DNA from 2 places in the Brevundimonas sp. AVps7 genome. Region 1 is predicted to be linked to the other one. Evidence: predicted binding sites of a transcription regulator. Region 1 holds the regulator's gene; the other holds the start of a gene.
What was found. Region 1 encodes LexA, which represses DNA repair genes until DNA is damaged. Its sites were predicted from a motif close to ATGTTCNCNANNTGTTCT; they were not measured.

Region 1 (7,845 bases):
ATGGCGGTAATCTGGGTGTTCCGGGTGTCGGAGGTCTGGGTCATGACGACAGTCCAGCCGCGATCTCGTTCCCACACCAGTGAAGTTGTGTCCGGACAAGCTGCAGATCGTGTCCGGACAAAGAAAAACGCCGGGGCGCGGGCCCCGGCGTCTTGTCTGTGCGGCTATATCAGCCCCGGTTCTGGATCGGCACGTAATCGCGCTCGGTCGGGCCGGTGTAGAGCTGGCGCGGACGGCCGATCTTCTGCGCCGGATCGGCCAGCATTTCTTCCCACTGGGCGATCCAGCCGACGGTGCGAGCCAGGGCGAACAGCACGGTGAACATCGAGGTCGGGAAGCCCATCGCCGACAGGGTGATGCCCGAATAGAAGTCGACGTTCGGGAACAGCTTGCGCTCGATGAAATACTCGTCCGACAGGGCGATGCGCTCCAGTTCCTTGGCGACCTGGAACAGGGGATCGTTCTCGGCGCCGACGAGGTCGAGAATCTCGTCCGCCGACTGCTTCATCACGGTCGCCCGCGGATCGTAATTCTTGTACACGCGGTGGCCGAAGCCCATCAGCTTGTACTTTTTGGCCTTCACGCCCTCGATGAACTCCGGAATCTTGTCCGGAGTGCCGATTTCCTTGAGCATCATCAGCGCCTCTTCGTTGGCGCCGCCGTGCGACGGCCCCCACAGGCAGGCGATGCCGGCGGCGATACAGGCGAACGGATTGGCGCCCGACGAACCGGCCAGACGGACGGTCGAGGTCGATGCGTTTTGCTCATGGTCGGCGTGGAGGGTGAAGATCCGGTCCATGGCCCTGGCCATCTTGGGATCGACCACATAGTCCTCGGCCGGAACGGCGAAGCACATGCGCAGGAAGTTCTCGGCGTAGCTGAGGTCGTTGCGCGGCGAAACGAACGGCTGGCCGATGTGGTATTTGTAGGCCCGGGCCGCGATCGTCGGCATCTTGGCGATCAAGCGAATGGCCGAGATGTTGCGCTGGACCGGGTCATGGATGTCCAGGCTGTCGTGATAGAAGGCCGACAGGGCGCCGACGGCGCCGACCATGATCGCCATCGGGTGGGCGTCGCGACGGAAGCCCTGGAAGAACTGGTCGAACTGGGCGTGCAGCATGGTGTGCCGCGTCACGGTCTCCTCGAACGCTGCGTACTGGGCGGCCGTCGGCAGTTCGCCGTGGAGCAGCAGGTGGCAGACTTCGATGAAGTTCGACTTCTCGGCCAACTGACCGATCGGATAGCCGCGGTGCAGCAGGACGCCGGCGTCGCCGTCGATATAGGTGATTGCGCTTTCGCAGGCCGCCGTGGAGGTGAAGCCCGGGTCGAAGGTGAAGGCGTTGGTCGCGCCGTACAGCTTGCGGATGTCGATGACGTCAGGCCCGGTCGTGCCGGACAGGACGGGCAGATCGACCGATTTATCGCCGTAGGTCAGGGTCGCCGTGCCGGCGGATTTCGAGGCTTCAGTCATCAGGCGCCCTTGCTTTCGTGCTTGGTCCGGACGGGAAGCCCCGGACCCCGATTGTTATCCCCGATCACTTAGTCTGTTGCAGCGCATCATCCAAGCGCCCGAGCGCTTCTTCGCGTCCGAGGGCCGACAGAGTTCTGGCGATGTCGGGCGAGGCGGAGCCGCCGGTCAATGCGGCGCGCATCGGCGGACCGATCTTGCCGAAGCCGACGCCTTCCTCCTCGGCGAAGGCTTTCAGCTCCGCTTCAAGCGCGAAGACGTCCCAGCTCTCGAACAGGGCGAGGCGGGTGCGAACGCGGGCGATGCGTTCGGCCGTCTCTCCGGACAGCAGGGTGCGGGCCTTTTCATCGAGGTCCAGCGGGCGGGCCCTGAGCACAAAGGCCGTCTGATCGGCCAGTTCCAGCAGGGTCTTCGCCCGATCCTTCACGAACGGCATGGCGCGCTGAAGCCGGGCCTCGTCGCCTTCGTTCAGGGTCGCGCCCTTCGCGAGGTGGGCGTCGAGGGTCATGCCGGCCAGACGCTCGTCGGCGGCCAGACGCAGCCAGTGCGAATTGACGTGGGCCAGCTTGTCGAAGTCCAGGCGGGCGGGCGCCTTGCCGACGCCGTCGAGGTCGAACCACCCGCGCGCCTGAGCGTCGCCGAACAGTTCATCATCGCCGTGGGCCCAGCCGAGGCGGGCCAGGTAGTTGCGCATGGCCTCGGGCAGATAGCCCATTTCGGCATACTCATGGACGGCCTGGGCGCCATGGCGCTTCGACAGCTTGGCGCCGTCGGGGCCGTGAATCAGCGGGATGTGAGCGAAGACCGGCCGGGTCCAGCCGAGGGCGTCATAGATCAGCGACTGGCGCGCGGCGTTGTTCAGATGGTCGTCGCCGCGAATGACGTGGGTCACGCCCATGTCGTGGTCGTCGACGACCACGGCCAGATTGTAGGTCGGGGCCCCGTCGGAACGCAGCAGGACCAGGTCGTCGAGATCCTCATTGCCCCAGTTGACCTCGCCCTGGACCGCGTCGGCCACGACGACACGGCCGGGCAGCGGCCGGCGGAAGCGCACGACGTGCGGCTGGCTCAGATCGTCGACGGTCGGCGTGCGGTCGCGCCACGGCGATTCGAAGGTGCGGCGGTCGGCCTTGGCCTCGTCGCGCAGGCGGCCGGTTTCCTCGGCCGAGGTGAAGTCGCGGTAGGCTGCGCCGAGTTCCAGCAGCTGGTCCACGACCTCCCGGTGCCGGTCGGCCTGGGCGTGCTGGAAGACGGGTTCCTCGTCGGCGAACAGTTCGAGCCAGCTCAGGCCGTCGAAGATGGCCTTGACGGCGTCGTCGGTCGAGCGCTCGCGGTCGGTGTCCTCGATACGGACCAGGAACTTGCCGCCGCGACCTTTCGCGTAAAGGTAGTTGAACAACGCCGTTCTCGCGCCTCCTATGTGGAGGTAGCCGGTGGGCGAGGGTGCGAAACGGGTGACGACCTGGGGGGAGGAATCTATGGGCATGGGAGAGGGGTCCGAACGGGCCGCCCTTATACCCCCCGACGCGGCAAAGCCCAGCCTGTCGGCGCGTGTTCGTGCCTGGGCCTGGCACGAGGTGCTGGCCCAGACGATGCGCTGGCGGCTGTGGGCGCCGGTGGCCTTCGGCGGCGGGGCGGCGATCTATTTCGCCCTGAGGTCCGAGCCGCCGCTGTGGCCGCTGGCCGTTGTGGCCTTGCTGGCGACGCTGCTGTGGCTCGGCGCGCGGATGCAGGGGCAGGGGCGCGTGGTCACCCTGCCGCTGATGCTGGTCGCTTGCCTGTTCCTTGGACTGGCGGGCGCGAAGCTGAGGGCGGAGCGGGTTGCGGCGCCTATCGCGCCGGCCATGGCCGAGCCGACCGTGGTCGAGGGCTGGGTCGTCGATGTCGACAGCCCCGGCGATCGGGGGCACCGGATCGTCCTTGCGCCCGTGCAGGTCCGGGGGCTGGAACCCGAGGCGACGCCCATCCGGCTGCGGGCCACCGTGCGAGGCGAACCGCCGACGCCGGGCGAGGCGATCCGGTTGTTCGCCATCCTGAATCCGCCGCCGCCCCCGGCCAGTCCGGGCGCCTATGACTTCGGGCGCAACGCCTACTTTCAAGGGTTGGGCGGCACGGCCTTCGCACTCGGTGAGACCCGGCAGGCCTATCGGGCGCCGCCCCCGTGGCGGCTGCGTCTGGCGATGGCGGTGAACGGCGCGCGGTTCGCCCTTGCGCAGCGGATCGTCGGCCGGCTGGGCGAACGGACGGGCGGCATCGCCGCCGCCATGACCACGGGGCACGAAACCTGGATCGCGCGCGAGGATCTCGACGCCATGCGCGATTCCGGCCTGGCGCACATCCTGTCGATCTCGGGTCTGCACATGGCCATCGTCGGCGGGTTCGCCTTCTTCCTGGTTCGAGTGGGCGTCGCGGCCTGGCCGTGGCTGGCGCTCAGGGTGTCCGGCAAGAAGGTTGCGGCCGTCGTCGGGCTGGTCGCCGTGTGGAGCTATCTGGTGCTGTCGGGCGCTCCGGCGCCGGCGCAGCGGGCTGCGATCACGGCGTCGGTGGCGTTCGCGGCGATCCTGCTGGATCGGCCCGCGATCACCATGCACGCGCTGGCGGTGGCGGCCATGGCGGTGCTGATCCTGCAGCCCGAGGCCATTGTGACGCCGGGGTTCCAGATGTCGTTCGCGGCGACAGCGGCGCTGGTGGCCCTGTCGGAAGCCTGGCCGCCCCGGACGCGGGAGTTGTCGGTCCCATGGCCCATCGCGGCATTCCAGTCGGCGCGACACTGGCTGCTGGTGGCCGTGACGGCCAGTCTGGTGGCGGGGGCGGCGACGGGGCCGTTCGCAGTCCAGCATTTCAACCGGGCGGCCATGTACGGGCTGCTGGCGAACCTGACGACCTCGCCCATCGCGGACTTCGTGATGATGCCGGCGCTGGCGCTGGGCGCGCTGCTGGAGCCGGTCGGACTGGGCGGGCCGTTCCTGTGGGTGGCGGGCAAGGGCGTCGATCTGATGCTGACCATCGGCCACTGGACGGCGGGGCTGCCCGGTGCCGTCAGGACGATCGCGAGCGCACCCGATTATGTCCTGCCGATCTCGTTTCTGGGCGTGCTGTTCCTGTGCCTGTGGCAGGGGCAACTGAGGTGGCTGGGCCTCCCGTTCGCCTGTGCGGTCCTCTTATGGCCGCGCGCGCCGACGCCGACCGTGTGGATCGGGGACGGCGGGACGAATGCGGCGTTCAGCGAGGCGGACGCGGCCGTTGTGGTCAGGCCCGGCGTGCGGCAGTTCGCGGCGGACCTGTGGTCGCGGCGGCGCGGGCTGACACTGGCGCCTCGGCCGGACGAGGGTTGGGCCTGTCTGAGATCAAGCTGTGCACCGGCCGGCGCAGCGTCTGGCCCGGTCGCCCTGTGGTGGGGAAAGGCCGCGCCTGACGGTGAACAGCTGGCTGCGCTCTGTGCGTCTGCGCCGCTGGTCAGCGTGCGGGCTGTGGTCTCCGCCGTGCCGCCGGCTTGCGAGGGCAAGCTGGTGCTCGACGGGCTGGACTATCAGAAGGGCGGCTCGGTCGAGCTGTGGCGCACCGCTCAAAGCTGGCGCGCGGTCTGGGCCGCCGATGTGCGCGGCGACCGGCCGTGGAGCCGCATCGGGGACACCGACGCGGCGGACGCGGGCCCTAGTGATACTGGCGGATAAGGCCGACCAGCTTGCCCTGAACCTCGACCTGGTCGGGGCCGAAGATGCGGGTCTCATAGCTGCGGTTGGCGGGTTCCAGGGCGATGGAATTACCCTTCTTGCGCAGGCGCTTGAGGGTCGCCTCTTCACCTTCCACCAAGGCCACGACGATCTCGCCCGAGGAGGCGGTATCGACGCGTTTGATGACCACGAGATCGCCGTTGAGGATGCCGGCCTCGATCATCGAGTCGCCCTCGATCTCCAGCATGTAGTGCTCGCCGGCGCCCAGCATGGATTCGGGCACCTGATAGCGGCCGTGGTCCTGTTGCAGGGCGGCGATGGGCACGCCGGCGGCGATCTTGCCGACCAGAACCAGTTCGCGCGTGTCGTTGGCGGGCTCGGCGGAGGCCGGGCGTCCGCCGCCCTCGATGACCGCCGGAGTGAAGCCCGCGCGGCCACGGACGGCCCCGGCCGTCGCCTGTTCCGGGAGCTTGGTCACCTCAAGGGCGCGGGCGCGGTGGGCGAGGCGGCGGATGAAGCCGCGTTCCTCCAGCGCCGTGATCAGCCGGTGGATACCCGATTTGGACGCCAGATCCAGGGCCTCCTTCATCTCGTCGAAGGAGGGGGAGACACCGGTCTCCTTGATGCGTTCGTGGATGAACATCAGGAGTTCGTGCTGCTTGCGGGTCAGCATGGTGGGAATCGCCTTCAGAACAAGTCGTGAACCGTTGCCGATGTTCTGTAAGTGTTCTTGCCTAATGTCAACTTAACGGCAGAGGCGAATACCCTCTCCCGGTGGGAGAGGGCTTGAGCGCCCGAGCGCAGGGCGATCGGTCTTGCGCGAAAGGGTGAGGGTCGTGCGCCACCGGTGAGGTCCGACCCTCATCCGTCTCGCTTCGCGAACCACCTTCTCCCAACGGGAGAGGGAAGACCTAGGCGAGCAGAGCTTGAGTCGCGGCCGTCACGTTCGCCTGACGCATCAGGCTCTCGCCGACGAGGATGGCCGAGGCGCCCGCACCGCAGACCTCCGCGACGTCCGCCGGGCTGAAGATCCCGCTCTCGGCGACCAGCAGCGACCCCTTTGGCGACAGGGGAGCGAGGCGGGCTGTGGCCCCAAGGTCGACGTCGAAGGTCCGCAGCGAGCGGTTGTTGATACCCACCAGATCCCCGCCGAGGTCGGCGGCGCGGGCCATCTCGTCCTCGTCGTGGGTCTCGATCAGGGCGTCCATGCCGAAGCGCCGGGCCTCGGACAGAAGCTCGTCGGCCAGGACGTCGTCGATCATGGCCAGGATGATCAGAATACAGTCGGCGCCCAGGGCCCGGCTCTCGGCCACCTGCCACGGATCGACGAGGAAGTCCTTGCGCAGGCAGGGCAGGGCGACGGCGGCCCGAGCCTGCACCAGATAGTCGTCGGCGCCCTGGAAGCTGGGGCCGTCGGTCAGGATCGACAGACAGGCGGCGCCGCCGGCTTCGTAGGCTTGCGCGAGCGCCGGCGGGTCGAAGTCGGGCCGGATCAGGCCCTTGGAGGGGCTGGCCTTCTTGATTTCGGCGATCAGGGCGGGCCGACCGGGTTCGGCGCGGCGTTCGAGCGCGCTGCGGAAGCCGCGCGGCATGCCGGCGATCAGGGCCAGGGATTCGACCTCGGCCTGGGACGTGGCGGCCTTGCGGGCGGCGACGTCCTCGCGCTTGTAGGCGGCGATCCGGTCCAGAACGTCGGTCATGCGGGGTCTTCGATCGGCGCCGGGGTCGAGGTGATGCGGGCCAGATCGGCGAGCGCCCGGGCCGCCTTGCCCTCGTCGATGGCGGTGGCGGCGAGGGCCACGCCGGATTTCAGGTCAGGCGCCTTGTCCGCGACGATCAGGGCGGCGGCCGCGTTCAGCAGAACGATGTCGCGATAGGGGCCGGCCTCTCCCGCCAGCAGGGCGGTCAGAGCGGCGGCGTTGGTCTCGGCGTCGCCGCCGCGCAGGGTTTCGATGTCGGCGCGGGGCAGGCCGGCGTCCTCGGGCGTGACGGTGAAGCGACGGACGGCGCCGTCTTTCCACTCCGCGACCTCGGTCGGGCCGGTGGTGGTCAGTTCGTCGAGACCCTGGCCATGAACAGTCCAGGCGCGGGTGGCGCCGAGACGGCCGAGCACCTCGACGAGCGGTTCCAGCAGGCGCGGATCGTAGACGCCCATGATCTGACGTTTGGCGCCTGCGGGATTGGAAAGCGGCCCCAGCAGGTTGAAGACGGTGCGGAATCCGATCTCGGCGCGGACCGGTCCGACGTGACGCATGGCGCCGTGGTAAGCGGGCGCGAACAGGAAGGCGATGCCGGCCTCGTCCAGCGCCTGACGCTGTTGAGCGAGGCCGGCGGTCAGGTCGACGCCGAGCACGCTGAGCACGTCAGACGATCCGGATTTCGAGCTCATGGCCCGGTTGCCATGTTTGGCGACCTTCACGCCCGCCCCGGCCAGCACCAGGGCCGCCGCCGTCGAGATGTTGAAGGTGTGGGCGCCGTCGCCGCCCGTGCCGCAGGTATCGATGACGTCATAGGGGTGGTCCAGCGTCATGGCGGCGTTGCGCATCGCCTGGGCGAAGGCGGCGATCTCGTCGACCGTTTCGCCCCGCATCCGCAGCGCCGTGACGGCGGCGGCGACCTGGGCCGGGGTCGGCTCGCCGCGCAGACAGGCGGCGAAGAAATCGCCCGCCTCTTCCGAGCTCAGCGTCCGGCCGTCGACCAGCT
Region 2 (7,845 bases), 1.2 Mb from region 1:
CAGGCGGCGAAGACCTCCGGGTAGAAGCATTTCACCCAGGCCGAGATGTAGACGAGAAAGGCGAAGGAGCAGGCGTGGCTTTCGGGAAAGCCGTACTCGCCGAAGCCCTTGATCTGGTCGAAGCAGCGCCGGGCGAATTCGGGCTCATAGCCGCGCGCAATCATGCGGCCGACCATCATATCTTCGTAGTGACCGATCGTGCCCATGTGGCGGAAGGTGGCCATGGCGCGGCGCAGACCGTTGGCCTCCCCGCCGCTGAACTCGGCCGCGACCATGGCGATCTTCATCGCCTGCTCCTGAAACAGGGGTACGCCGAGGGTCTTGCGAAGGACGTTCCTCAGTTCGTCCGGATCGCCGCCCGCGGGACCGGGCATCTCGAAATCATAGACCTCGCCTTTCGCCTCGACCGCCCGGCGCTCGGTTCGCCGCTTGAGGTAGGGGTGGACCATGCCGCCCTGGATCGGCCCGGGCCGGACGATCGCGACCTGGACCACAAGGTCGTAGAAGACGCGCGGCTGAAGCCTCGGCAGCATCGCCATCTGCGCCCGGCTCTCGACCTGGAAGACGCCGATGGAATCCGCCTTGCAGAGCATCTCGTAGACCTCGGGATCCTCCCTCGGCACCGTGTCGAGGTCCAGGGATCGCCCATAGCTCTGCTCGATCATGCCGAAGGCGCGCTTGAGCGCCGTCAGCATGCCCAGGGCAAGGACATCGACCTTCATCAGCTTCAGATGATCGATGTCGTCCTTGTCCCACTCGATGAAGGTGCGGTCCTTCATCGCCGCATTGCCGATGGGCACGATCTCGCACAGCGGCCCCTGACTGAGGACATAGCCGCCGACATGCTGGCTGAGATGGCGGGGGAACTGGATCAGTTCGGCTGTCAGGTCGAGCGCCAGCTTCATACGCGCGTCGTCGCGGCTGACCCCGGCACGGTCGACGTGCTCGTCCTTCACCTCCGAGCCGTAAGAACCCCAGACGGTGTCGGCCAGACGGGCCGTGACGTCCTCGGTCAGGCCCAGGGCCTTGCCGACGTCGCGAATGGCCGAACGCGGCCGGTAGTGGATGATGGTCGCCACGATCCCGGCCCGATCGCGGCCGTAACGGCGATAGACATATTGCATCACCAGTTCGCGCCGCTCGTGCTCGAAATCGACGTCGATGTCGGGCGGCTCGGACCGTTCGGACGAGATGAACCGCTCGATCAGCATGTCCTGCCGGGTCGGGTCCACATTGGTGATCTTCAGGCAAAAACAGATCACCGAATTGGCCGCCGACCCGCGACCCTGACACAGGATGTTCCGGTCCGGATCGCGCGCCCAGGCGACGATGTCGTGCACGGTCAGGAAGTAGGCGGCGTATTTCCGCTCGCGGACGAGCCGCAGTTCCTTGCGTATGGTTTTGACGACCTGGGTCGGGACCGGCCCCTTTTCCCGAGGCCATTTGTCTCGTGCGCCGCGACACGTGAGGCGGATAAGCCAGCCCTGTGGCGTCCAGCCGCCCGGCACCGGTTCGTCCGGGTACTGATAGCTGAGCTCACGCAGCGAGAATGAGCACCCTCGCACGACCTCCATGGTCCGCCCCAGCGCCGCCTCGTGGCCCTTGAACAGGCGCGCCATTTCGGCGGCGGGCTTCAGGTGGCGCTCGCCATTGGCCTGGAGCCGGAGGCCCGCCTTGTCGATGGTCGTGCCCTCGCGGATGCAGGTGAGGACGTCCTGCAGCGGGCGGCGGTCGGGGTGGTGGTACATCGCCGCGTTGGTGGCGATCATCGGGGCGCCGGTACGGATGGCCATGGCCGCGAGACGGTTCAGACGGGACCGGTCGTCGCCGCGCCACAGGGGCTGGGCGGCCAGATAGAGGGTGTCCGGCCAGGCGCGGCGCCAGGACCCGAGACGTGTTTCAAAAGCCGCGTCGGGGATCTCGGGCGCGACGGCCAGGGCGATCATGCCTTCGCCGTGGGCCACGGCCTGTTCGAAGGTCAGGCGGGTCTCGCCCTTGGTGGTGCGGTCGGGCTCGGCCTCGTCATCCTCCGCGCGGGCGGGCGCGACCAGACGGAGGTGCGGATGGGGAGAAGGCTCAGGATCAGACGGCGGCGGCGCCTCGTCGAGGATCTCGCTCTTGCCGAGCGTCAGCAGGCGGCACAGACGGCCGTAGGCGGCGCGGTCGCGGGGGAAGACGATCAGCTCGGTCCCGTCGAGGAAGCCCAGCCGAACCCCGACGACCAGACGGATGTCGAACTCCTCCGCCCCCATCAGGGCCCGGACCATGCCGGCCAGGGTGTTGCGGTCGGCGACGCCCACGGCGGCGAGCCCCAGGGCCCTGGCCTGCATCATCATCTCGCCGGGATGGGACGCGCCCTCCAGAAAGCTGAAGTTGGTCAGGGCGCCGAGCTCGGCGTATTCACCGTTCCATGCCGGAGCCGGAGCGGTCACGGGAACATCCCGTGCATCCACCAGGACGGGGCGCGCTCGTCCTTCGCGCCTGTGTAGTCGGCACCGTAGAGGCCTTCGCGGAACAGCCAGTAGCGCAGGCCCTGGTCATCCTCGATCCGGTAGTAGTCGCGGGTCCGGGCCAGACGTCCGTCGGGGCGAGGCCGCCACCACTCCGGCGACAGGCGTTCTGGTCCCTCGGCGCGGGACACTTTTCTCAGCACGCGACGCCAGATGAACTGGGCCGGGGTTCCGTCGGGCAGGTCGGCGGTGGCCTCCACCGGCTCGGGCGGATCGAGCAGGAGCAGCGGTCGCGGCCTTCGCGGGTCAGACGGGCCTTCGACCGGAGGGGGCGCCTTGGCCAATGCCGGACGCCAGCGTTCGGCGCGCTCGGGGATCCAGCTGCCGCCCGGCCCGGCGACCCGGACCGAGGCCTCGCCCAGACGGGCCGACAGGCGATCGATGAGGGCGGCCAGACCTTCGGCGTGGCGGGCCTGTTGCTCCTCGCCCATGGCGACCTGAAGCGCGACCATGGGCTCGGCGAGGTCGGCGGTCAGCATCAGGGCGTCGATGCCGAAGCCGGGGTCGATGCGCTCGATCCCGGTCTCGCGGAACAGCCGCATCCAGATGGAAACGTCGCGGAGGGGGCGGCCCATGCGGACGGACACCGCGCTGGTCCGGCCGTCGACGCGGAAGGCGGTCAGGGTCAGGGCCCGGGCGCCCTGGCCGTCGCCCTCCATCGTGCGGGCAAGGCTTTCGGCCAGGCCCGGCAGGCGCGCCTCGATCCCCGCCGTGTCGGTCAGGGGATCGGCATAGGCCTCCCAGCCGCGATAGCGGGGCGGGGCGCGGGTGGGGATCAGGGCCTCCGCCGTCAGGCCCAGGGCCTGATCCAGTCGGCGAACCAGACCGACCCCGGCCCCGTCGCGGAAGCGGCGGGCGAGACCGGCGCGCGGCATGGGGTAGAGGTCGCCGATCCGTTTCAGCCCGAAGCGTCGGGTCTGTTTCAGGGCGGCGTCATCGATGCGCAGGGACTCGACCGGCAGCGGGGCCAGGGCCTCGCGCACATCGGCGTCGGTGGCGATACGCGCCGAGCTTGCCCAGCGCGCCAGGGCCCAGGCGGCGCCGGGGCCGGGGGCCATGGCGGCGCGGGCGCGGATCCCGGCCTCGGCCAGGCGCTGCTCGATGCGGGCGATGGCCTTGTCCTCTCCGCCGAACAGGTGGGTCGCCCCGGTCAGGTCGAGGAACAGCCCCTCCAGCCCGCCCTCGGACGGATCGACGGTGACGGCCGGCGACCAGCGCTCGCCCCAGACGGCCAGGGCCTCCAGCGCGCGCAGGTCGGCGGCGGGATCGGCGGGATGACAGGCCAGATGCGGGATCATGGCCAGGGCGTCGGCCTGGGTCTGGCCGCGCGACAGGTTCAGGGCCCGGGCGGCGGGGTTCAGGGCATGGATGATCGCGCCCCGCGCGGTGCGCAGGATCAGGGCCTTGGGGCCAGCATCGGCCGCGAACGGATCAGGCGTATCGGGGCCGGCTGATCGGGCCCAGACCGTCACCGGCCAGTCGATCAGCCAGACGGAGACGATGCGTCTCATCATCCTGCTCCAGCATCCAGACGCCCGGCCGTTCCGTCCGGCTGCGGGTCATTTCGGCACGGATCGTCATCCGGCCCGTCGCGCGGTCGTCGAAGGCGTCGCCATCGCTCGCAAAAGTTGTGATGCGCCAGCGCCGACGCGCGGCGCTGAGGTCGCCGGATCGGGCGCGGAGCAAAAGGCCGGAACAGCCGCCGTCGCGCGCGGCGAATTCCAGCCGCCGGGTCTGGGCCAATTCGGCCCCGTCGACGGTCCCGATCACCAGGGCGGCGCCGCCGGACCGCAACGCCTGCTCCATGGCCCAGAGCGCCAGGGCCTCGGTCCGGGTCTCGACCATGACGAAGCCTTCGCGCGCCTGAAAGGCCTGCAGGCCGGGACCGTAGGGGCGGCCATTCTCGTGAAGCCAGGCCTGGGTCACGCTCATCACGACGCCCCGCCCCGCGTCCAGCGACGCTCGACCGAGGCTGAAGGCGAAGGCCGCCGCCATGTCGCGGATGCCGCCCGCGCAGACTTCCTCCAGCCCTTCCGACAGAAAAGAAAGGGGCGGCGGGACAGCTTCAGGCTCGGACAGCGGATGGACGGACATGGCGGGAAAGACTCCATGTTCATTATTTGTTCCGGCGTCCCGGGAGTCAAACCGGAATCGTTCCAAAGCGGGGAAACTCCAATCATTCCATCTGTGCGTGTATCCCTCTGGCCTGTCTCGTGCATGGGCGCGCACCGAGGGGCGACCCTGTATCGCTTTGGAACCTGACGAATGACCTTTTCGGTTCGACCCATCGACGCCAATGACCACGGCGCCGCGAACGCCCTGCACCGCTTCGTGGGCTGGCCCACCCGCTCGGAGGCGGGCTGGGACTGGCTGGCGAGCAATCCGGCGCGGCTGGAAACGACCGCGCCCGCCGGCTGGCTGCTGGAAGCGGAGGATGGCGAGCCTTGCGGATTCACCGGCAATTTCGTCCAGCGCTTCCACCACGGCGACAGGACGATCCATGGCGCGACGGGTTTCTCGATCATCGTCACGCCCCGGGCGAGGGGGCGTAGCAGAAAGCTTCTGACGACCTTCACCGGCCAGTCCGGAATGTTCGCCCTTTACACCTTCAACGCCAATCCAACGTCCAGCCCGCTCTACAAGCGACACGGCATGGTCGCCTGGCCGCCCGAAACCCATGACGTGAAACTGTCCTGGCGGGTCGATGCCGTGGCCTGCGCCGGGGGCCGGCTCTGGCGCGAGATCGATCGCCATGTTCCACGCCTGACCGAAGCGCGAAATGAGCGGCTGCTGAATCCGCGCCTGCAGGATCCCGAGGCTCTCGACCTGCCGACGGGGGTGGCGGTCCTGACCGATCTGGCCGACCGGTCGCGATATGCGGACTTCTGGGAGGCGCTGAAGAGCGAGGGCCGGATGATCTCGGACCGTAGTCCGGCTATACTGCGCTGGCGGCTGGCCGACCCCGACCTGACGCTCCGTCCCCTGCTACTGACCTTCAATCGCGGCGAGACCATCGGCGGCTATGCGATGGCGATGATGTCCAAGGGCAATCCGATCGAACCGCCGATGCTGGAGATCGTCGATCTGGTGGCGCTGGAAGACGAACCGCGCGCGATCCCCGCCTTGATTCAGGCCCTGCTGGCCAACGCCCATCGGCTGGGCGCAGCGAAGCTCCGTATACAGACGGTCAGCCCGGAACTGCTCCGCCGAATGGGTCCGCTGGCGGATACGGCCCGACGCGAAGGCGGCTGGGGCCATTGTCACGTGAAGTTCGATCCCGAGACGCCCGGCATCGAGAGCTGGGCTCCGACACCGTTCGACGGCGACTACGGGATCTCTCTGAGGCCAGTGCCGGTGAGCATGCCCGAGCGCCGCGCGGCCTGAGAACGCTAGGGCCGCGCCTTCAGCTCGTCGCGGATTTCGGCCAGAAGGGCCTCGGTCGGCGTCGGGGCGGGCGGAACTTCGGGCGCCGGGGCGGCAGCCTGGTCGCGGCGCAGGCGGTTGATGCCCTTGACCATCAGGAAGACCACGAAGGCCACGATCACGAACTGGATCAGGGTGTTGATGAAGGCGCCGTACTGGACGGCAACCTCCTCGATCGCCTCCGTCGTCGGATCCTCAGGCGACAGCACCCACTTGAGCTCGGAGAAATCGACCCGGCCGAGCAGCAGGCCGATCGGCGGCATCACCACCTGTTCGACCAGGCTGGTGACGATCTTGCCGAACGAGGCGCCGATGATGACGCCCACCGCCAGATCGACGACGTTGCCGCGGGCGGCGAATTCCTTGAACTCGGTCAGCAGGCTCACAGCTTCCCCCTTCAGTTTTCTGGCGTCAGGCATCGGAACCTGACGGGTTCAGGCGTCGCCGGAGGCATTCAGCCGCTCGCGCAGCTCCTTGCCGCTCTTGAAGAACGGCACCGACTTGGCAGGCACGTCCACGGTCTCGCCGGTGCGCGGATTGCGGCCGGCCCTCGCCGGTCGCGCGCGCACGGAAAACGCGCCGAAGCCGCGCAGCTCGACGCGGCCGCCCTCGGCCATGGCCTCGGTCATACGACCGAGGACGACATTGACCACACGCTCGACCTCCGCATGGGTCAGGTGCGTGTTCTCCGTCGCAAGTTTCTCGATGAGCTCAGACTTTATCATGTCAGGCCCGCTCTTTCCTGCCCACCCCACCTGGGGCAATTATGGGTGCAACTTCAATCCGGTTGCGAGCACACACTAGCCTTCGCCCGGCGAGCGAAAAAGGCCTGATCGTCAGTTTCCGTCAGGGAAGTGCGTTAAATGTCGGTAACCGTACACGGACGACCCCGTCACGGCTGGCTGTAACCGCTTGCAGATCGGCGTTTCAATTCGCAGACCAGGCATGAAAAAGGCGGCCGGATCACTCCGGCCGCCTTCTCAATTTGTGGAGCCTGGCGCTCGGCCAGGCCCGTGGACCGGAAGGATTACTCCTTGCCGGCCTTCTCACGCAGGGCCGCGCCGAGGATGTCGCCCAGCGAGGCGCCCGAGTCCGAGGACCCGAACTGATCGATGGCTTCCTTCTCGTCGGCCATTTCCAGAGCCTTGATCGAGACCGAGACGCGACGGGTGGCCTTGTCGATGCCCGTGATCTGGGCGTCGACGCGGTCGCCGACGGCGTAACGCTCAGGGCGCTGCTCGTTGCGGTCGCGGCTGATGTCCGACTTGCGCACGAAGGAGGTGACCGGCGCGTCGTCTTCGCCGAACTTCACTTCGATGCCGCCCGACTCGATGGACGTGACGGTCAGGGTGACGGTCTGGCCCTTCTTGTAGGTGTCGCCGTCGCCGACAGGATCGCCGCCCAGTTGCTTGATGCCGAGCGAGACGCGTTCCTTCTCGACGTCGACGTCCAGGACCTTGGCCTTGACCATCTCGCCCTTGCGGTAGCGCTGGATGGCTTCTTCACCCGAGACCGACCAGTCGAGGTCGGACAGGTGCACCATGCCGTCGATGTCGTTGTCCAGGCCGATGAACAGGCCGAACTCGGTGGCGTTCTTGACTTCGCCCTCGACGGTCGAGCCGATCGGGTTGGCGGCGACGAACGCATCCCAGGGATTGTCCTGGGCCTGCTTCAGGCCCAGCGAGATGCGGCGCTTGGAGGCGTCGACATCCAGAACCACGACGTCGACTTCCTGCGAGGTCGAGACGATCTTGCCGGGGTGGACGTTCTTCTTGGTCCAGGACATTTCCGAGACGTGGACCAGGCCCTCAACGCCGGCTTCCAGCTCAACAAACGCGCCGTAGTCGGTGATGTTGGTGATGCGGCCCGTGTATTTGGCGCCCGGCGGGTATTTGGCTTCGACGCCGTCCCA

Region 2: a site for LexA is predicted at 4,620-4,637, ahead of ACW17Y_RS01895 (ImuA family protein). Genes of this name have one in related genera too.

The regions. Positions count from the first base shown of each region.
Region 1 covers NZ_CM178742.1:1,589,783-1,597,627, forward strand. Annotated here, with positions in the region: gene lepB (signal peptidase I) at 1-44, opposite strand, end outside; gene gltA (citrate synthase) at 170-1,471, opposite strand; gene gltX (glutamate--tRNA ligase) at 1,536-2,954, opposite strand; gene ACW17Y_RS07830 (ComEC/Rec2 family competence protein) at 2,953-5,142, shown strand; gene lexA (transcriptional repressor LexA) at 5,123-5,815, opposite strand; gene trpC (indole-3-glycerol phosphate synthase TrpC) at 6,054-6,842, opposite strand; gene trpD (anthranilate phosphoribosyltransferase) at 6,839-7,845, opposite strand, start outside.
Region 2 covers NZ_CM178742.1:364,771-372,615, reverse strand. Annotated here, with positions in the region: gene ACW17Y_RS01905 (error-prone DNA polymerase) at 1-2,432, opposite strand, end outside; gene ACW17Y_RS01900 (Y-family DNA polymerase) at 2,429-4,021, opposite strand; gene ACW17Y_RS01895 (ImuA family protein) at 3,942-4,604, opposite strand; gene ACW17Y_RS01890 (N-acetyltransferase) at 4,776-5,894, shown strand; gene mscL (large-conductance mechanosensitive channel protein MscL) at 5,900-6,319, opposite strand; gene ACW17Y_RS01880 (integration host factor subunit beta) at 6,368-6,658, opposite strand; gene rpsA (30S ribosomal protein S1) at 6,961-7,845, opposite strand, start outside.